Regions from separate parts of the Microbacterium chionoecetis genome, predicted to be linked through region 1. Evidence: riboswitches for the same ligand, from Rfam matches in the RefSeq annotation. Region 1 holds a riboswitch; the other holds the start of a gene.
The links. Region 1 has a riboswitch for thiamine pyrophosphate ahead of thiM (hydroxyethylthiazole kinase). Riboswitches for the same ligand answer to the same signal wherever they lie in the genome.
Positions count from the first base shown of each region.

Region 2: another riboswitch for thiamine pyrophosphate. It lies ahead of ABG085_RS17730 (ECF transporter S component); the one in region 1 lies ahead of thiM (hydroxyethylthiazole kinase).

Region 1 is NZ_CP157000.1:3,073,690-3,081,905, forward strand. It holds gene ABG085_RS13815 (aspartate kinase) at 1-489, opposite strand, end outside; gene ABG085_RS13820 (hypothetical protein) at 705-1,193, shown strand; gene ABG085_RS13825 (DMT family transporter) at 1,230-2,159, opposite strand; gene recR (recombination mediator RecR) at 2,306-2,899, opposite strand; gene ABG085_RS13835 (DNA polymerase III subunit gamma and tau) at 2,903-5,227, opposite strand; TPP riboswitch at 5,292-5,386, shown strand; gene thiM (hydroxyethylthiazole kinase) at 5,377-6,195, shown strand; gene thiE (thiamine phosphate synthase) at 6,192-6,872, shown strand; gene thiD (bifunctional hydroxymethylpyrimidine kinase/phosphomethylpyrimidine kinase) at 6,869-8,216, shown strand, end outside.
Region 2 is NZ_CP157000.1:3,964,603-3,972,818, reverse strand. It holds gene ABG085_RS17735 (D-alanyl-D-alanine carboxypeptidase) at 50-1,813, opposite strand; TPP riboswitch at 1,852-1,961, shown strand; gene ABG085_RS17730 (ECF transporter S component) at 1,954-2,598, shown strand; gene ABG085_RS17725 (ABC transporter ATP-binding protein) at 2,601-4,106, shown strand; gene ABG085_RS17720 (energy-coupling factor transporter transmembrane component T) at 4,103-4,909, shown strand; gene ABG085_RS17715 (SRPBCC family protein) at 5,223-5,744, opposite strand; gene ABG085_RS17710 (aminoglycoside 3'-phosphotransferase) at 5,741-6,466, opposite strand; gene ABG085_RS17705 (DUF488 family protein) at 6,597-6,944, opposite strand; gene ABG085_RS17700 (hypothetical protein) at 7,001-7,516, shown strand; gene ABG085_RS17695 (SDR family NAD(P)-dependent oxidoreductase) at 7,646-8,216, shown strand, end outside.

The DNA.
Region 1 (8,216 bases):
CGCCGCGAGCGCGACGGCCGTGGTGTCGGAGCCGCCGCGACCGAGCGTCGTGATGTCCCGCGTGTCGCGGTTGAAGCCCTGGAAGCCGGCGACGATGACGATCGCACCCTCGTCGAGGGCCTCGCGCAGGCGGATGGGCGTGACGTCGACGATGCGCGCGGAGCCGTGGTCGGCGGTCGTGATCATGCCGGCCTGGCTGCCGGTGAACGAGCGCGCCTCGAAGCCCATCGAGTGAATGGCCATCGCGAGCAGCGCCATCGAGATGCGCTCGCCGCTCGAGAGCAGCATGTCGAGCTCTCGTGGGGCCGGGATCGGGGCGACCTGCCCGGCGAGGTCGAGCAGCTCATCCGTGGTGTCACCCATCGCGCTGACGGCGACGACGACGTCGTGGCCGGCGCGGCGCGTGTCGACGATGCGCTTGGCGACGCGCTTGATGCTCTCGGCATCGGCGACCGACGATCCGCCGTACTTCTGGACGATCAGCGCCACATCGAACTCCACGGGTAAATGTCAAAGGCGAGAACGGATGCCGCACCCGAGCTGAGGGACTTCACCCAGGGATCCATCTTACGGACGCGCTCATGCGCGCCCGGCCATGTGTCGCGCGCGCCCCGCGTCGTCGGGCGCAGCCGCCACCGCGGGGCGGCGCGGGTGGATCCGATCCCGTGCGGCGCGCCGGCGAAGGCCGCCGCTAGCATCCGAGCATGGAGCAGATCGAAGCGTGGTCGGAGTTCAACGTGGCGATGGCCGGCGCGACGGCGGCCCTTGCCGGTCTCGTCATCGTGGCGGCCAGTGTCAACATCGGCGACATCATCAAGGAGGCCTCCCTGACGGCACGGCTGGCCGCGGGGATCTCCGGCCTCGTGCTCGCGCTCATCGGCTCGGCGATCGGGCTGATCCCGGGGGTCGGCCTTCTCCCCTACGGTGTCGCGATGATCCTGCTCGCGGTCGTGGCAGGCGTGTTCCAGGCGCAGGCGGCACGGCGAATCTTCGAGAATCGGCATCCCGCCAACCGACTTCGCACCGCCAAATCGGCCGTGGGCTTCCTCGCTCCCGTCGTCTATGTGATCGGCGGCGGGCTGCTGGCGGCGGGCCGGACGGACGGCCTCATGTGGTTCGCCCTCGGCTCGATCGTCGCGATCGTGGCCGCACTGCTGGTGTCGTGGATCGTACTCGTCGAAGTGCTCCGCTGACCGCGATCACGGATGCCGGCGCTCGCGGCGGCACGATCAGCTGGGTCCGATCGGCGGAAGGTCGGCCACCGGCTTGCGGGCTCGCACGACGCCGCCGGTGGCGGCGAGCCAGCACCCGGCGACGACCAGCGGGAAGCCGATCAGGAGGCCGAGCGTCAGCGGCTCGCCGAGGATGAGGGTGCCGAGCACGATCGCCACGACCGGGTTGACGTAGGTGAACAGGGGCGCGCGTACCGGACCGACGCGCGCGATCAGCGCGAAGAAGGTGATGAACGCGAGAGCGGTGCACAGCACCGCGAGAGCGATCAGCGACACGGTGCCTTCCACCGTCGGCACCTGGTGCTGGGTGAGGAACGCGATGGGCGTATAGAAGATGCCGACCGCGAGGAGGGCGAGCGTGATGGAGCCGAGGGACGGCACGTCACGCAGCTTCGTCGCGATGACGAACGGTGCGATCGCGTAGAGCAGGGCGACCAGGAGCACCTCGCCGACCGCGATGAGTCCGGCGCCGCCCTCGATGGAGAGCCCCGGTCCTGCCACGATGACGAACACCCCGATGAAGCCGATGAAGAGCCCGATGCTGCGGGCGGGGCTCAGCACCGAGCGGTCGCCGCCGCCGAAGGCGATGATCGCGGCGAACAGTGGGACCGTCGCGACGAGCAGGCCGGTCAGGCCGGAGGGAAGCGTCTGCTCGGCGTGGCCGAGGAGGAGGAAGGGCCCCGCCATCTCGATGGCGCCGAACACCAGCACCCAGCCGATCTTCGCGAACGCGGGGCGCAGCGCCTTCTGCCGGATGGCGAACGGCAGCAGCAGCAGCGCGCCGAGGAGCGTGCGTCCGGCCACCACCGCGGCAGGAGAGTAGGACTCCACGGCGATGCTGATGAACAGATACGGGATGCCCCACAGCACCGCCATCGCCGCGAACAGCAGCCACGCACGCGTGTCGAAGCGCTGCGAGGAGTTCATGTGGTGGTGCCTCTCCGTGAAGAAATGGAGCCCGCTGCGCGGATCGCCCGGCCCCGACGCTCGGGATTCCAGCATCGGGCGACCGAGCGGTGAAGGGCGAGGCGGCCGACCGCCAATCTACGGCGGAGTTCCGACATCCTCCCGGGTCAGACCGACCGTCGTCCTTCGAACGCGCGCCCGAGGGTGACCTCGTCGGCGTACTCGAGGTCGCCGCCGACCGGGAGACCCGAAGCCAGACGTGTGACCGAGATCTCGAGCGTGTGCAGCAGCCGACTCAGGTAGGTCGCCGTGGCCTCGCCCTCGAGGTTGGGGTTGGTCGCGAGGATGACCTCCTGCACCGTGCCGTCGGCGAGTCGCTGCATGAGCTGGGTGATGCGCAGGTCGTCGGGGCCGATGCCGGCGATCGGGCTGATGGCGCCGCCGAGGACGTGGTACAGCCCTCGGAACTCCCGCGTGCGCTCGATCGCGGCGACGTCCTTCGCGTCTTCCACGACGCAGACGAGCGTCTGGTTGCGGCGCGGGTCGCGGCAGATGGAGCAGCGCTCCTGCTCGGAGACGTTGCCGCACACCTCGCAGAAGCGCACCCTCTCGCGCACCACGCTGAGCAGCTCGGCGAGATGGGACACGTCGAAGTTGGGTGTCTGCAGGATGTGGAATGCGATGCGCTGCGCCGACTTCGGACCGATCCCGGGTAGGCGACCGAATTCGTCGATGAGGTCTTGGACGATGCCGTCGTACATGGGCTAGCTGAACCTCGTCGGCGGCTCGTAGGGCTCCTCGCGCACGAACGTGGCGCCGAGCACCTGACGCACCACCGCCTCGCCGTAGCGCTGGACGCTGCCCGGCCGGGACGACGAGGGGGTGCGCGTCGCGGCGACAGAGGTCAGAGGCGGTGCGATCGTCGGCGGCACCGGGACGTCGGCGATGGCCTCCGGCTGGTCATCCTCGTCGCCCTCGAGCGAAGGAGCGACCTCGGTGCGCGGAAGCACCTCGCCCTCGCGGGGTGGCGCCAGTGTCGCCACGCGCGTCGCCGCCGCCGCTTCTTCGGGCTCGTCGTCGACGGCGAACTGACCGGGCGTCTCGACGGGCATCGCCGCCGGGCCGGGGTCGGGCGGTGGAGCGTCGTCGTCGGAGGGGATCGCGGCGACGGCCCAATCGGTCACGGGTGCGGCCGCAGCTGAGGCGGCGGACGGCGCGGCGGGTGACGACGGGCGAGATGCGCGCGCCGATGCCGGCCGGCCGGGCGCCGAGCCGCCGGGCGCCGAGCCGCCCGGTGCGGCGCGCGATGCCGAAACGGGTGCCTGAGCCGACGCGAGTGCCTGAGCCGAAGCGGGCGCCTGCGGGGCCGCGGCCGGTGCGGTCGCCGACGCGCGCGGCGCGAGCGCCTCCGCGGCGGACGACGCCCGCTGATCCTCAGGCCCGGGAGCCGGCGCGGCGTGACCGCCCGCGGGCCCGGCCGAGCCACCCGAACCGCCCGCGGCGGGACCGCCCGGGCCCCCGCCGGCATCGTGACGGGCGATGTACTTCACACGGATGCCGAGCACAGCCTGAATCGCCTGGCGAAGGTCTTCGCTCGGGCCCTTGCCTGCGGCGAGCTGTTTGAACTTGACGACGTCGCTCTGGCTGGCGAACGCGAGCGTGAGCACGTCATCGTCGAGCGCCGCGGTGCGCGCGCCCGACGCCAACATCCACGAGGAGCGGCTGACGTTCTCGAGGTGACCGAGCACCTGCGGCCAGGCTGCTTGCAGCCGCTCGAGCGTGACCGGTCCGGCCGGCACCGGCGCCGGCTCGGCGGGCGCGCCGGCCGCCGGCGCGGACTGTGTCGCGGTGGTCGACGCGGGCACGGCGGCGGGCGCAGGAGCGGTGGTCGGCGTGGCAGCGGGCGCGGCGGCGGCAGGCGCACTCACCGCAGCGGGCGCGGCGACAGCGGCGGGCGCAGCCGCAGGTACCGCCGCAGGTCCGCCGCCTGCTCCTCGTGCGAGCACGCGCGCGACCATGAGCTCGAGCTGGAGCCGGGGCGAGGTCGCGCCGGTCATGTCGTCCAGCGTGGCGATGACGAGGTCGGCGATGTGGGAGAGCCGCGACGTCCCGAAGGCGTCGGCCTGGCGCTGCATGCGCTCGAGGTCCTCGGTGGACACCCCGCGCAGCACCGCGGCAGCGCCCTGACCGGTCGCCGACACGACGATGAGGTCGCGCAGACGCTCGAGCAGGTCGTCGACGAAGCGTCGCGGGTCCTGGCCGGTCTGGACGACGCGGTCGACCGCGGCGAAGGCCGCTGCGGCGTCGGAGCCGGCGAACGCGTCGACCACCTCGTCGAGCAGCTCGGCGTGCGTATAGCCGAGCAGCGCGACGGCGCGCGCGTACGTCACCTTCGCGTCCTCGGATCCGGCGATCAGCTGGTCGAGCAGCGACAGCGTGTCTCGGGGAGATCCGCCGCCGGCGCGCACGACGAGCGGCAGCACGCCCCGTTCGACGTCGACGCCCTCCTGCCCGCACAGCTGCTCGACGTACTCGAGCATGGCTGCCGGCGGCACCAGTCGGAACGGATAGTGGTGGGTACGCGAGCGGATCGTGCCGATGACCTTCTCGGGCTCGGTCGTCGCGAAGATGAACTTGACGTGGTCGGGCGGCTCTTCGACGAGCTTGAGCAGGGCGTTGAAGCCCTGCGGCGTGACCATATGGGCCTCGTCGAGGATGAAGATCTTGAACCGGTCGCGGGCGGGTGCGAACACGGCCCGCTCGCGCAGGTCTCGGGCGTCGTCGACGCCGTTGTGGCTCGCGGCGTCGATCTCGACGACGTCGAGCGAGCCGCCGCCGCCGCGGCCGAGCTCGACGCAGCTGTCGCACTCGCCGCAGGGCGTGTCGGTCGGTCCCTGCGCACAGTTGAGGCAGCGCGCCAGGATGCGCGCCGACGTGGTCTTTCCGCAGCCGCGGGGGCCCGAGAAGAGGTACGCATGCCCGACCCGGTCGCTGCGCAGCGCCGTCATGAGCGGTTCGGTGACCTGCGACTGCCCGATCATCTCGCCGAACGACTCGGGTCGGTAACGGCGATAGAGGGCGGTGGTCACTCCCCCAGCCTACGGCGTGACGCCGACATCGCGGTGGCTGGTCGCGCCGCCTGCTAGATTGCTCGGCAGTGACACGGGGTGCCCGCGCGGCGGGCTGAGAACACACCCGTCGAACCTGATCTCGATCATGCGAGCGAAGGGATGTCGCGATGAACGCGCGCACCGAGACCCACCTGTCCGCCCTCTTCCCGGCGGCCGCGCTGACGGCGCTGCGCGAGGCCCCGCCTCTGGTGCAGTGCATCACCAACGCGGTGGTGACGAACTTCACCGCCAACGCCCTCCTCGCCGTCGGCGCGGCTCCGGCGATGTGCGACATCCCGGGTGAGGCGGGGCTGTTCGCCGGCGTCGCCGACGGCGTGCTGGTCAACCTCGGCACCCCGACCGCGGAGCAGCGCGATGCCGCCCGCGAGGCCGTGCGGCATACGTCGCGGTGGGTGCTCGATCCCGTCGCGGTCGGCGTGCTCCCCGTGCGCACGGCTCTCGCGGCCGAGTTGCTCGAGCACCGTCCGGCGATCGTCCGCGGCAACGCCTCCGAGATCCTCGCGCTGGCCGGTGAGGGCGCCGGCGGTCGCGGCGTCGATGCGACGGACGGAACGGATGCCGCAGCCGGCGCCGCGCGATCGCTCGCGCTGCGCACCGGCGGCGTGGTCGCCGTGTCGGGCCCGGTCGATCTCGTGACCGACGGCGAGCGGGTCGTGCGGATCCACGGCGGCGACGCGCTTCTCACCCGCGTCACCGGCGGCGGCTGCTCGCTCGGCGCGGTGATGGCCGCGCTGCTCGGCGTGTGCGCCCCGCTCGAGGCCGCCGTGGCGGCATCCGCTCTCTACGCGGTCGCCTCGGAACGCGCCGCGGCGCGGTCAGAGGGGCCGGGGTCGTTCGCCGTGGCGTTCCTCGACGCGCTCGACGCCGTGGCGGCGGCGCCCGCCGAACTCGATGCGCGCGTCGCCGACGCGCTCGTGGCTCGATGACCCGCGCTGCCGGGAGCCTCGCGGTGCATCTCGTGACCGACGACCGCCTGCCGTTCGACCGGCTGCTCGACGTCGTCGACGCCGCGGTCGGGGCAGGAGTCGACGTGGTGCAGCTGCGCGCCAAGTCCGTCAGCGCGCGCGAGCTGCTGCGGCAGGCGGTGGTGATGGCGGACGTCGTCGACCGCCGCTGCCTGCTGCTGGTCAACGACCGTGTCGACGTGGCCGTGGCCGCGCGCGATGCCGGAGCGCGCGTCGACGGCGTCCACCTCGGCCAGGGCGACCTCCCGCCCGAGACGGCCCGACGCCTCCTCGGGGCGCACGCCATCATCGGATGGACGGCGAACTCGCCGGAGCACGCGGCCGCGGCATCCGCTCTGCCTTCGGGCGTGGTCGACTACCTCGGAGTCGGCGTGATCCGGCCGACCTCCACCAAACCCGACCACCCTCCGGCGCTCGGCATCGACGGCTTCGCCGCGTTCGCGACGAGCACGACCGCACCCTGCGTCGCGATCGGCGGAGTGCGTGTGAGCGACGTCGCCCCGCTGCGGGAAGCGGGTGCAGCGGGCATCGCGGTGGTCTCGGAGATCTGCGCGGCCGCCGATCCCGCAGCGGCCTCACACGCGCTCCGCACCGCCGCCGACGCGCGCACGCTCGGCGCCGAGGCGGTGGCGCGGTGAGCGGGTTCGTCACGCAAACCGCGACGGCGACGACGCCCCAGCGCGGGCAGGCGATCCCGCGCGTGCTGAGCATCGCCGGCACCGACCCGACGGGCGGCGCGGGCATCCAGGCAGACCTCAAGTCCATCGCCGCGCTGGGCGGCTACGGCATGGCGGTGGTGACCGCCCTCGTCGCGCAGAACACGCGCGGCGTGCGCGAGGTGCACGTGCCGCCGGTGGCGTTCCTCGTCGCGCAGCTCGACGCCGTGTCGGATGACGTCGAGATCGACGCGGTGAAGATCGGGATGCTCCAGTCGGCCGAGATCATCGGCGCCGTGCGCGAGTGGCTCGACCGCGTGCGCCCGCCCATCGTGGTGCTCGACCCGGTCATGGTGGCCACGAGCGGCGACCGGCTGCTCGACCCCACCGCCGAGGACGCGCTGCGCGCACTCGCGAGCGAGGCGGACCTCATCACTCCGAACCTCGCCGAGCTCGCCGTGCTCGTGCGTCGCCCACGAGCGACGACATGGGGGCAGGCGCTCGCCGACGCGCGGGCCCTGGCGAGCGCGACGGGAACGGCCGTGCTGCTCAAGGGCGGGCATCTCGACGACGCCGACTGCCCCGATGCGGTCGTCGCGGCCGACGGCGCGGTCCACGAGGTGGGCGGCATCCGCGTCGCGACCCGCAACACACACGGCACGGGCTGCTCGCTCTCGTCGGCGATGGCGACCCTGCGCGCGGACGGTGCGACATGGCCCGACGCCCTGGTGCGCGCGAAGACCTGGCTCACCGGCGCACTCGCGCACGCCGATGCGCTGGGTGTGGGTGAAGGCAGCGGCCCGATCGACCACTTCCATGAACAGCGGGTCGCGGCATCCCGCCCCGCCGCGTCGTGGTCGGCACAGGCGTGGGAGGCCGCCATCACCGTGCGCGCCGACGTCGACGCCCTCGACTTCGTCCGAGGGCTGGCGGACGGCAGCCTGCCGCGCGCGACGTTCCTGCGCTACCTCGCCCAGGACGCGCTCTACCTCGGCGAGTACTCCCGCGTGCTGGCGAAGGCGAGCGCGCTCGCGCCGAGCTCCGAGGAGCAGGCGTTCTGGGCGCGCGCGGTCGAATCCTCGATCGTCGAGGAGCGACGGCTGCACGAGTCGCATCTCGGGACGGCCGCGGACACACCCGCGCCGCAGACCCTGGCCTACACGAACCACCTGCACGCCTCGACGCGGTCCTACGGGGAGCTCGTCGCCGCGCTGCTGCCGTGCTTCTGGCTGTACACCGACCTCGGCCTCCGCCTGGCGGCCCGGCGCCACGACGGGCACCCGTACGACGACTGGCTCGCGACGTACGGCGACCCGGGGTTCACGG
Region 2 (8,216 bases), 890 kb from region 1:
GCACGGGCGTCGGGGGGCACCCGTCCGCCGGCTGACGAGCGGCGCGGCTTCAGCCGTTCAGGCCGAACAGGTCCAGCGGGTGCGTGAGCCGCCACCACGGCGACGGGTCGCTGATGTCGGCGGTGAGCTGCAGGTCGACCGCGGTCTCGTCGAGCGGTCCGGTCACGGTGAGGGAGCCGATCACGTCGCCCGCGTCGCGGCTCTCGTCGAGGTCGTAGGTGGTGGTGACCGTGCCGCTGCCGCCGTTCCACAGGATCACCGACGCATCGCCGGCGGTGATGACGTCGACTTCGTCGCCCCACAGGGTCTCGACCTGTCCGGCGACGGTGTTCGCCGTGACCGAGGGCTTCAGCTGCAGCTCCGCCTCGAGCTGGGCGTAGATCGCGCGGGAGGCGGCCAGCCGGGCCTCGTCATCGGGCTGACCCAGCACCGAGGCGTACAGGCGCACCGTCGTGTCGCCGACCGTGATGTCCTTCGCCGACAGCAGGTTCCAGTCATCCAGCGTTCCGGTCTTGATGCCCACGACGCCCGGATCGGCGAGCAGGCCGTTCGTGTTCTTGACGTTGCCGGCGCCGGGCAGGTCGACGGACTGCTTCGCGACGATCTCGGCGATCACCGGATGCGCGAGGGCCTTCTGCGCGAGCACCACGAGCGCCTCGGGGCTGGCGGTGTTGCGCGGGTCCATGCCTGTCGGCTCGTAGACGGTCACACCGGGCACGCCGTGCGCGGCGAGCCAGGACGACGCCGCCGAGGCGAAGACGGCATCGGAAGGCCAGATGCTCTGCGCCAGGCGGTCGGCGTAGTTGTTGGCGGAGCCCACGAGGATGCCCTCGAGCATCTGGTACTCGGTGAGCGAGCCGTTGACCGGCACGTTGAGGGCCGATTCGCCGTTGCCGAGGTACTGCCAATAGCGGGAGCGGTCGGCCGACGTGAAGCGGAACTCGGGTCCCTGCTCGCCCAGCGCCAGCGGCATCTCTTCGAGGACGACCAGCGCGGTCACGACCTTGGTGATGCTGGCGATCGCGTCGGGGTCGGCGCTGGACGCGAGGGTGCCCGTGATGCCGGCGACCCCTTCGGCAGCACTGCCCTCCGCCGGCCACGCCGGCGCGGCGACGGGTGCCGCGATCGGCTGGACCTCCATCGCGATGACGGTGGGGGCGACGGCGTGCAGAGGCCACAGCAGCGTGGTCGCCGCGTAGGCCCCGAACACCGCGGCGATTGCGAGCGTGGGGACGATGACGCCGGCACGCAGCGGCGAGCGCCGCGGGGCCTGGGACAGCAGGTCCGCGTCGACGGTGACGTAGGGGGTGGCGGCAGCGGCCAGGTCGCCCGGCGCGGCACCGCGGCCGATGGTCGTCTCGTCCACCCAGGCGAGCGCGGTGCGTCCGCCGCCCGCCGCAGTGGCGCCGACCCGGTCATCTGCGGCGTCGGGGAGGACGGCGTGACCGGTGGGGTCCCAGGTCGCGACCGGCGCCGTGGGCTCGGGGATCACCGGTGCGGTCTGCGGCGCCGGCTGGAACACGGGCGCCGCCTGGAACTCCGGCGCGGCCTGGAACGCCGGCGCTCCCTCGAACACCGGCACCGTGGGGCTCGTCGCAGCGGCATCGCCCAGCGGCACAGTGGCGATGGTCGAGGGGACGGCCGGCACGTCGTCCGGAGCGGTGCTGCTGCCGGGTGGGGTGACGACCGTCTCACCGGTCGCGACCGTCAGGATGCCGCTTTCCGAAGGGTCGGACCCGGGAGCGATCGGCACGTCGCCGGTCTGTGCCCGGCGCGCGCGGCGCGTGGGCACAGGGGCGTCGTCGAGGGTCATCCACCCAAAATACCCGGGATCGCGGCGGTATACTGACGTCACACAACCACGGGAGTCCGGTGAGCCGGGCTGAGAGGAAGCGACCCACGCTTCGACCGTCGAACCTGATCCGGATCATGCCGGCGCAGGGAGGAGCTCATATGCACACGTCCACGTCCGCATCCACTCCCGTTGCGGCCACACCGCAGAGCGCGCGCAACCTGCGCTGGCGGGTCGTCGACATCGTCGTCGCCGCCGTTCTCGGCGTCGCCATCGGCCTCGTCTTCTGGGCCTGGAACACGGTGGGCTACGCCTGGTTCACCGCCATGGACGGCCTCACGCCCGGCCTCGGCGGACTTGCCGTCGGCATCTGGCTGATCGGCGGGGTGATCGGCGGCCTGGTGATCCGCAAGCCCGGAGCCGCGCTGCTCGTCGAGGTGATCGCCGCGATCGTCTCCATGCTCATCGGCAACGTGTGGGGCGTGTCGACCCTGCTGTCGGGCCTCGTCCAGGGCCTCGGCGCCGAGCTGATCTTCGCCCTCTTCCTCTATCGCCGCTTCACGCTTCCCGTGGCGATGCTCGCCGGTGCCGGCGCCGCAGTGGGCGCCTGGGTGTTCGAGCTGTTCTACGGCAGCTCGCCCAACATCCTCAAGACGCTCGAGTTCAACGCGATCTACCTGGTGTCGCTCATCGTGTCGGGCGCGCTGCTCGCCGGCGTCGTCGGCTGGCTCGCGGTGCGCGCGCTCGCGGCGACCGGTGCGCTCAACCGCTTCGCGGCAGGACGCGAAGCGCGCCGCGAGGTCTGACGATGGGGGCGACCGGCCCCGCACGCCTCACCGCGGCGGGCTGGGGATGGCGTTACGCCGGCCGGCGGGCACCCGCCGTCCGCGACGTCTCGTTCACGATCGAGCCGGGGGAGCGTGTGCTGCTCCTCGGCGCCTCGGGCGCCGGAAAGTCGACGCTGCTCGCGGGCATGGCCGGCCTTCTGGGCGGCGCCGACGAAGGCGACGAGACCGGTTCGCTCCTCATCGACGGCGAGCGGGCGGAAGCGCACCGCGGCCGCGTCGGTCTGGTGCTGCAAGACCCCGACGCCGGCGTGGTGCTGTCGAAGGTGGGCGACGACGTCGCCTTCGGCTGCGAGAACCTCGGTGTGCCGGCGGCCGACATCCCGGCGCGCGTCGCCGAGGCGCTCGAGGCGGTCGGTCTGGACGTGCCCCTCGCCCGGCAGACGAAGTCGCTCTCGGGAGGGCAGAAGCAGCGCCTCGCCCTGGCCGGGGTGCTCGCGATGCGACCCGGTGTGCTGCTGCTCGACGAGCCGACGGCGAACCTCGATCCCGACGGCGTCCGTGAGGTGCGCGCGAGCATCGAGCACGCGCTCGGCGACACCGGGGCGACCCTCGTGGTGATCGAGCACCGCACGGCGGTCTGGGCCGACCTGATGGACCGGGTCATCGTCGTAGGCGCCGACGGCGGACTGCTCGCCGACGGCACGCCGGCCGACGTCTTCGCCCGTCACGGCGAGGCGCTCGCCGCCGCAGGGGTGTGGGTGCCCGGTCGCCCGGTCGAGCTGCCGGTGCGGGCTGGGGCCTCGGCCGACGCCGCTGCGGCGGTCGAGGCATCCGCTCTCTCGATCTCGCGCGATGGACGCAGCGTCGTCCGCGCCGGGCTCGACGTCCGCGTGCCGCGCGGCGCGGCGACGGTGATCACCGGCCCCAACGGCGCCGGCAAGTCCACCCTGGCGCTCACCCTCGCCGGGCTGCTGCCCGAGGCCGCGGGCGAGGTCATCGCCGCGCCCGAGCTCGCCGGGCGCTCGGGCCGCCGGCCGTCGCGGTGGACGTCGCGCGAGCTGCTCACGCGCATCGGCACGGTGTTCCAGGAGCCGGAGCACCAGTTCCTCGCCTCGACCGTGCGCGACGAGCTCGCGATCGGGCCGCGCTCGCGCGGCGTCGACCCGGCGGCGGTCGACGCGATCGTCGACGAGCTGCTCGAGCGCCTGCACCTCGCGCCGCTCGCGGCCGCGAATCCGTTCACGCTGTCGGGCGGGCAGAAGCGCCGGCTCTCGGTGGCGACCGTGCTCGCCGACGCGCCGCCGGTGATCGTGCTCGACGAGCCGACGTTCGGGCAGGACCGCCGCGGCTGGATCGAGCTCGTGCAGCTGCTGCAGTCCGAGATCGACGCGGGCACCACCGTCGTCGCCGTCACGCACGACGAGGACGTGCTGCGCCACCTCGGCGGCCACCGCATCGATCTCGGCGGCGTGGGGTCGGCCCGTGACCGGGGCGTGGGGCCGCTGCCGGTGGGGGTGCGATCGTGACCGCCGTCGCTCCGCGCACCGGCGCGAACGATGTCGAGGCCGAGCGGAGGGCGTGGCTGGACGGCGTCAACCCGGTCACCAAGATCGTGCTCGCGCTGCTGCTGTCGGTGCCGCTGTTCGCCTCGATCGACGTCACGAGCGCCGTCGTGGCGATCATCCTGCAGCTCGCCTGCATCCCGCTGACGGGCCTCGGCGCCATGACCGTGCTGAAGCGGATGCTGCCCATCCTCTTCTTCGCACCGATCGCCGGCATCAGCATGCTGCTGTACGCCGAGCCGGGCGGGACCGTGTACTGGTCGTTCTGGTACGCCACGATCAGCGACGATTCGATCGCGCTCGCCCTCGCCGTGTGCGTGCGCGTGCTCGCCCTCGCGCTGCCGACGATCCTGCTGTTCGGTCGCACGGATCCCACCGAGCTCGCCGACGCCCTCGCGCAGGTCGCGAAGCTGCCGAGCCGGTTCGTGCTCGGGGTGCTGGCCGGCACCCGCACGCTGGGCCTCTTCCTCGACGACTGGCGCAGCATGGGTCTCGCGCGCCGCGCGCGCGGCGTGGGCGACAGCGGCGCGATCCGCCGCTTCTTCTCCATGGCGTTCGTCCTGCTCGTGTTCGCCGTACGGCGGGGCACGAAGCTCGCGATGGCGATGGAGGCGCGCGGCTTCGGCTCCGACATCCCCCGCACCTGGTCGCGGCCCTCGCGCCTGCATCCGCGCGACCTCGTGGCGCTCGTCGGAGGCGCCGCGATCATGGCCCTGGCCATCGGCGCCGCGGTCGCCGCCGGGACCTTCCGCTTCGTCTGGTCCTGACCCCCGGTCGTTGAGCGAGCGAGGAACGAGCGAGACGAAACGCCTCGGACCGCACGGCTCATTCGTGTCCTGACCCGGGGTGCGGTCCGGACATCGCGGGATTCCGGATGCCGTTGACCGGCGTTTGCTGGACCGCACGGCTCACTCGTGTCCTGACCGGGTGCGGTCCGGACATCGCGGGATTCCGGATGCCGTTGACCGGCGTTTGCTGGACCGCACGGCTCACTCGTGCCCTGACCCCGGGTCGTTGAGCGAGCGAGGAACGAGCGAGACGAAACGCCCCGGACCGGACGCGAACGTCGGCGACGCTGCGTCAGTCGGCCGCGACGAGCCGCTCGTAAGCGGGCTGCAGCGCGGGGAAGTAGTCGTCCCACACCACGGTGCCGGCATCCAGACCGGCCTGGGCGGCGACGAGCCGGTCGAGGTAGTACTCCCACCCCGGACCGATCGAGCCGACGTCCTCGCCGGGATTCAGCCGCTGGCCGAAGGTGAGCACGGTGTCCCCGGGGGAGTCCTCGGCGAGCTCGAACCACAGATGCCACGAGCCACTGCCCTGCGAGGTGTCGCCGGCGAACCGCCGTGGCGGGTCGCACTCGAGGATCGTGTACTCCTCGGGGGCGGCATCCTGGCTCTCCGACGTCATGTAGAACGTGACGTGGCCGGTCTTCGGATCGCCCTCCCACCGGCCGATCCAGCGTTCGAGCCGCGCGGATTCGGTGAGCTCGCGCCAGATCTCGTCGGCACCGGCGCGGAACCGTCGCAGGATCACGAGGTTGGGGTGCCCGTCGATCTTGCAGACGGTGCCGGTGATCGAGGGGCCGTTGTTCTCGGTCATGTCGCGTTCCAGAGGTCTCGGTAGTACGACAGACGCTCGCGGTCGGGTTCGACCCCGTACGCCTCGATGAGGGCGTCCTCCCATCCCTCGCCATAGTTCCACGTCGTCGACATCGACGCCACGGCGATGTCGGCCCAGCGGTCGCCGAGGCCGAGCGTGCCGAGGTCGACGTGCGCCGTCCATCGGCCGTCGTCGCCGATCAGCGTGTTGGGGCAGCAGGCATCGCCGTGGCACACGACGAGGCGGTCGATGGGCGGCGCCTCGCGCAGCGCGTCGGGCACACGGATGCCGCGACCCTCGGCATTCGCGATGCGCGCGGTCACGCCCCAGTCGAACGGGCAGTCCGCCACGGGCAGCGCGTCGTGCAGGGCGCGCAGGCCCTCGCCGACGGCGCGGACGGCGACCGCCGGATGCGCCCGCCACGCGGGATCCACGGCGGATGCGCCCGCCAGCGCCGCGGTGACCATCCACTCGTGAGTGTCGTCGGCTCCCGCCTCGAGGACGCGCGGCACCGCGGTGTGCGCGCCGGCCCAGCCCAGGCGCTCCGCCTCTCCCGCGAACGAGGACTCGGCGTTGCGCGGCCCGTGCTTGACATAGCGGCCGTCGTCGGTGCGGAACGTCAGTCCGCCGTAGTCGTTGCGCCACACCGGAACCAGCGCTGCGCCGCGCGCCAGCGCACGCACCCGTGCGGGCACCTCGACATCGACCGGCGGGATGTTCATCCCTCCATCCTGCCCGTTGCCGTCCGGCGTCCTGCGGAACTCCACGGATTCGCGCTGCGCTCGCGCCCAGAGCGCCGTGACTTCGAGGCCGAAGCTCCAGCTGGGCGGCGAATCCGTGGAGTTCTGCAGCTCAGGCCTGGAGCGCCTCGCGGAGGATGAGGGCGTGGTTGTGCGACTCGTCGGCGACCGCGTGCAGCAGCGTCACCACCGGGCGGGATGACAGCTCCGCGCGCAGCGACTCCACGGCGGCACGGGCCGGCCCCTCGAGCTCGGCCCGGTAGGCGGCCTCGAAGTCGGTCCACGAGAGGTCTCCGAGGTGGAACGCCTTCCGCAGCTCGGTCGAGGGCGCGACATCCTTCGCCCACAGGTCGAGGGCCGCCCGCTCCTTCGACAGGCCGCGCGGCCAGAGCCGGTCGACGAGCACGCGGAATCCGTCGTCCGCCGGGTCGTCGTAGACGCGCTTGAGCCGGACCTCCATGGCTCCATCCAAGCCGCCAGGGCGATCGCGCACCAGCCGCGTGATGGGATGGAGCCATGCCCGCCACCACGCGCGTCACCCGCCGTCGAGGACCGCTCACGGCTCTGGAGGGAGTGGAGCCGGCGCTCGCGATCGGGGATGCCGCGGCCCGTCACGTCCGGCTGACTCCGGACGGGCTGGCGCCCTGGCTGGGCGAATCGCCGGCCGGTTTCGTGCCGTGGGGCGAGGTGCGCCTGCTCGTCGTGGAGCCGCCGACGACGTGGTGGCCCCACCCCGTGATCGGTGACTCGGTCGGACCGCTGCTGGAGGGCCTCCTCAGCGGCGGCGGGTCTTTCGTCGAAGGAACGGAGACGCCGACCTTCCCGGTGCGGGTCGCGACCGACGGCGGCGGGACCGAGTGGGGCGTCACTCAGCACTATCTGTCGGGGTATCGTCGCGCCGAGGCGCGGGCGACCACACGGCTGGCCGAGTACCTGACCGATCGGCCCGAGGCGCGCCTGCTGCTGGCTCGGCCTGCCGAGCTCCTCGATCGCATCGCCACGCTGATACGGGTGCGCCCGCCGACCGCGTGACCGCGTGACCGCGTGACCGCGTGGCGACACGGTTAGCCTGGGTCATGCGCCGGAAGCACTCGTCTGGTACTCAGTCCCGCGTATGCTGATACGCGGTTCCGCCGTTTACGGAGTTCGAAGGAGAATCCCATGGACCTCACCGACGCGTCCGCGCTCGTCACCGGGGGCGCGAGCGGACTGGGCCTGGCTACCGCCCGCCGCCTGGCCGCAGCCGGCGCGGCGGTCACGATCCTCGACCTGCCGAGCTCGGCCGGCGAGGAGATCGCCGCAGAGCTCGGCGGCTCGTTCGCGCCGGCCGACGTCACACATGCGGAGCAGGTGGCAGCCGCGGTCGCGACGGCTGCGGCATCCGGTCCGCTGCGGGTCATGGTCAACTGCGCCGGCATCGCGCCGCCCGCGAAGGTGCTCGACCGCGACGGCAACCCGTCGCCGCTCGAGGGTTTCGAGCGCATCGTGCGCGTGAACCTCATCGGCACCTACAACGTCATCGCGCAGGCTTCCGCCGTCATGGCGAAGACGGATGCCACGGCCGACGGAGACCGGGGAGTCATCGTCAGCACCGCGAGCGTCGCGGCGTTCGACGGCCAGATCGGCCAGCCCGCATATGCCGCGTCGAAGGGCGGCGTCCACGCCATGACCCTGCCGATCGCCCGCGAGCTCGCGCGCTACGGCATCCGCGTCGTGACCATCGCCCCAGGGA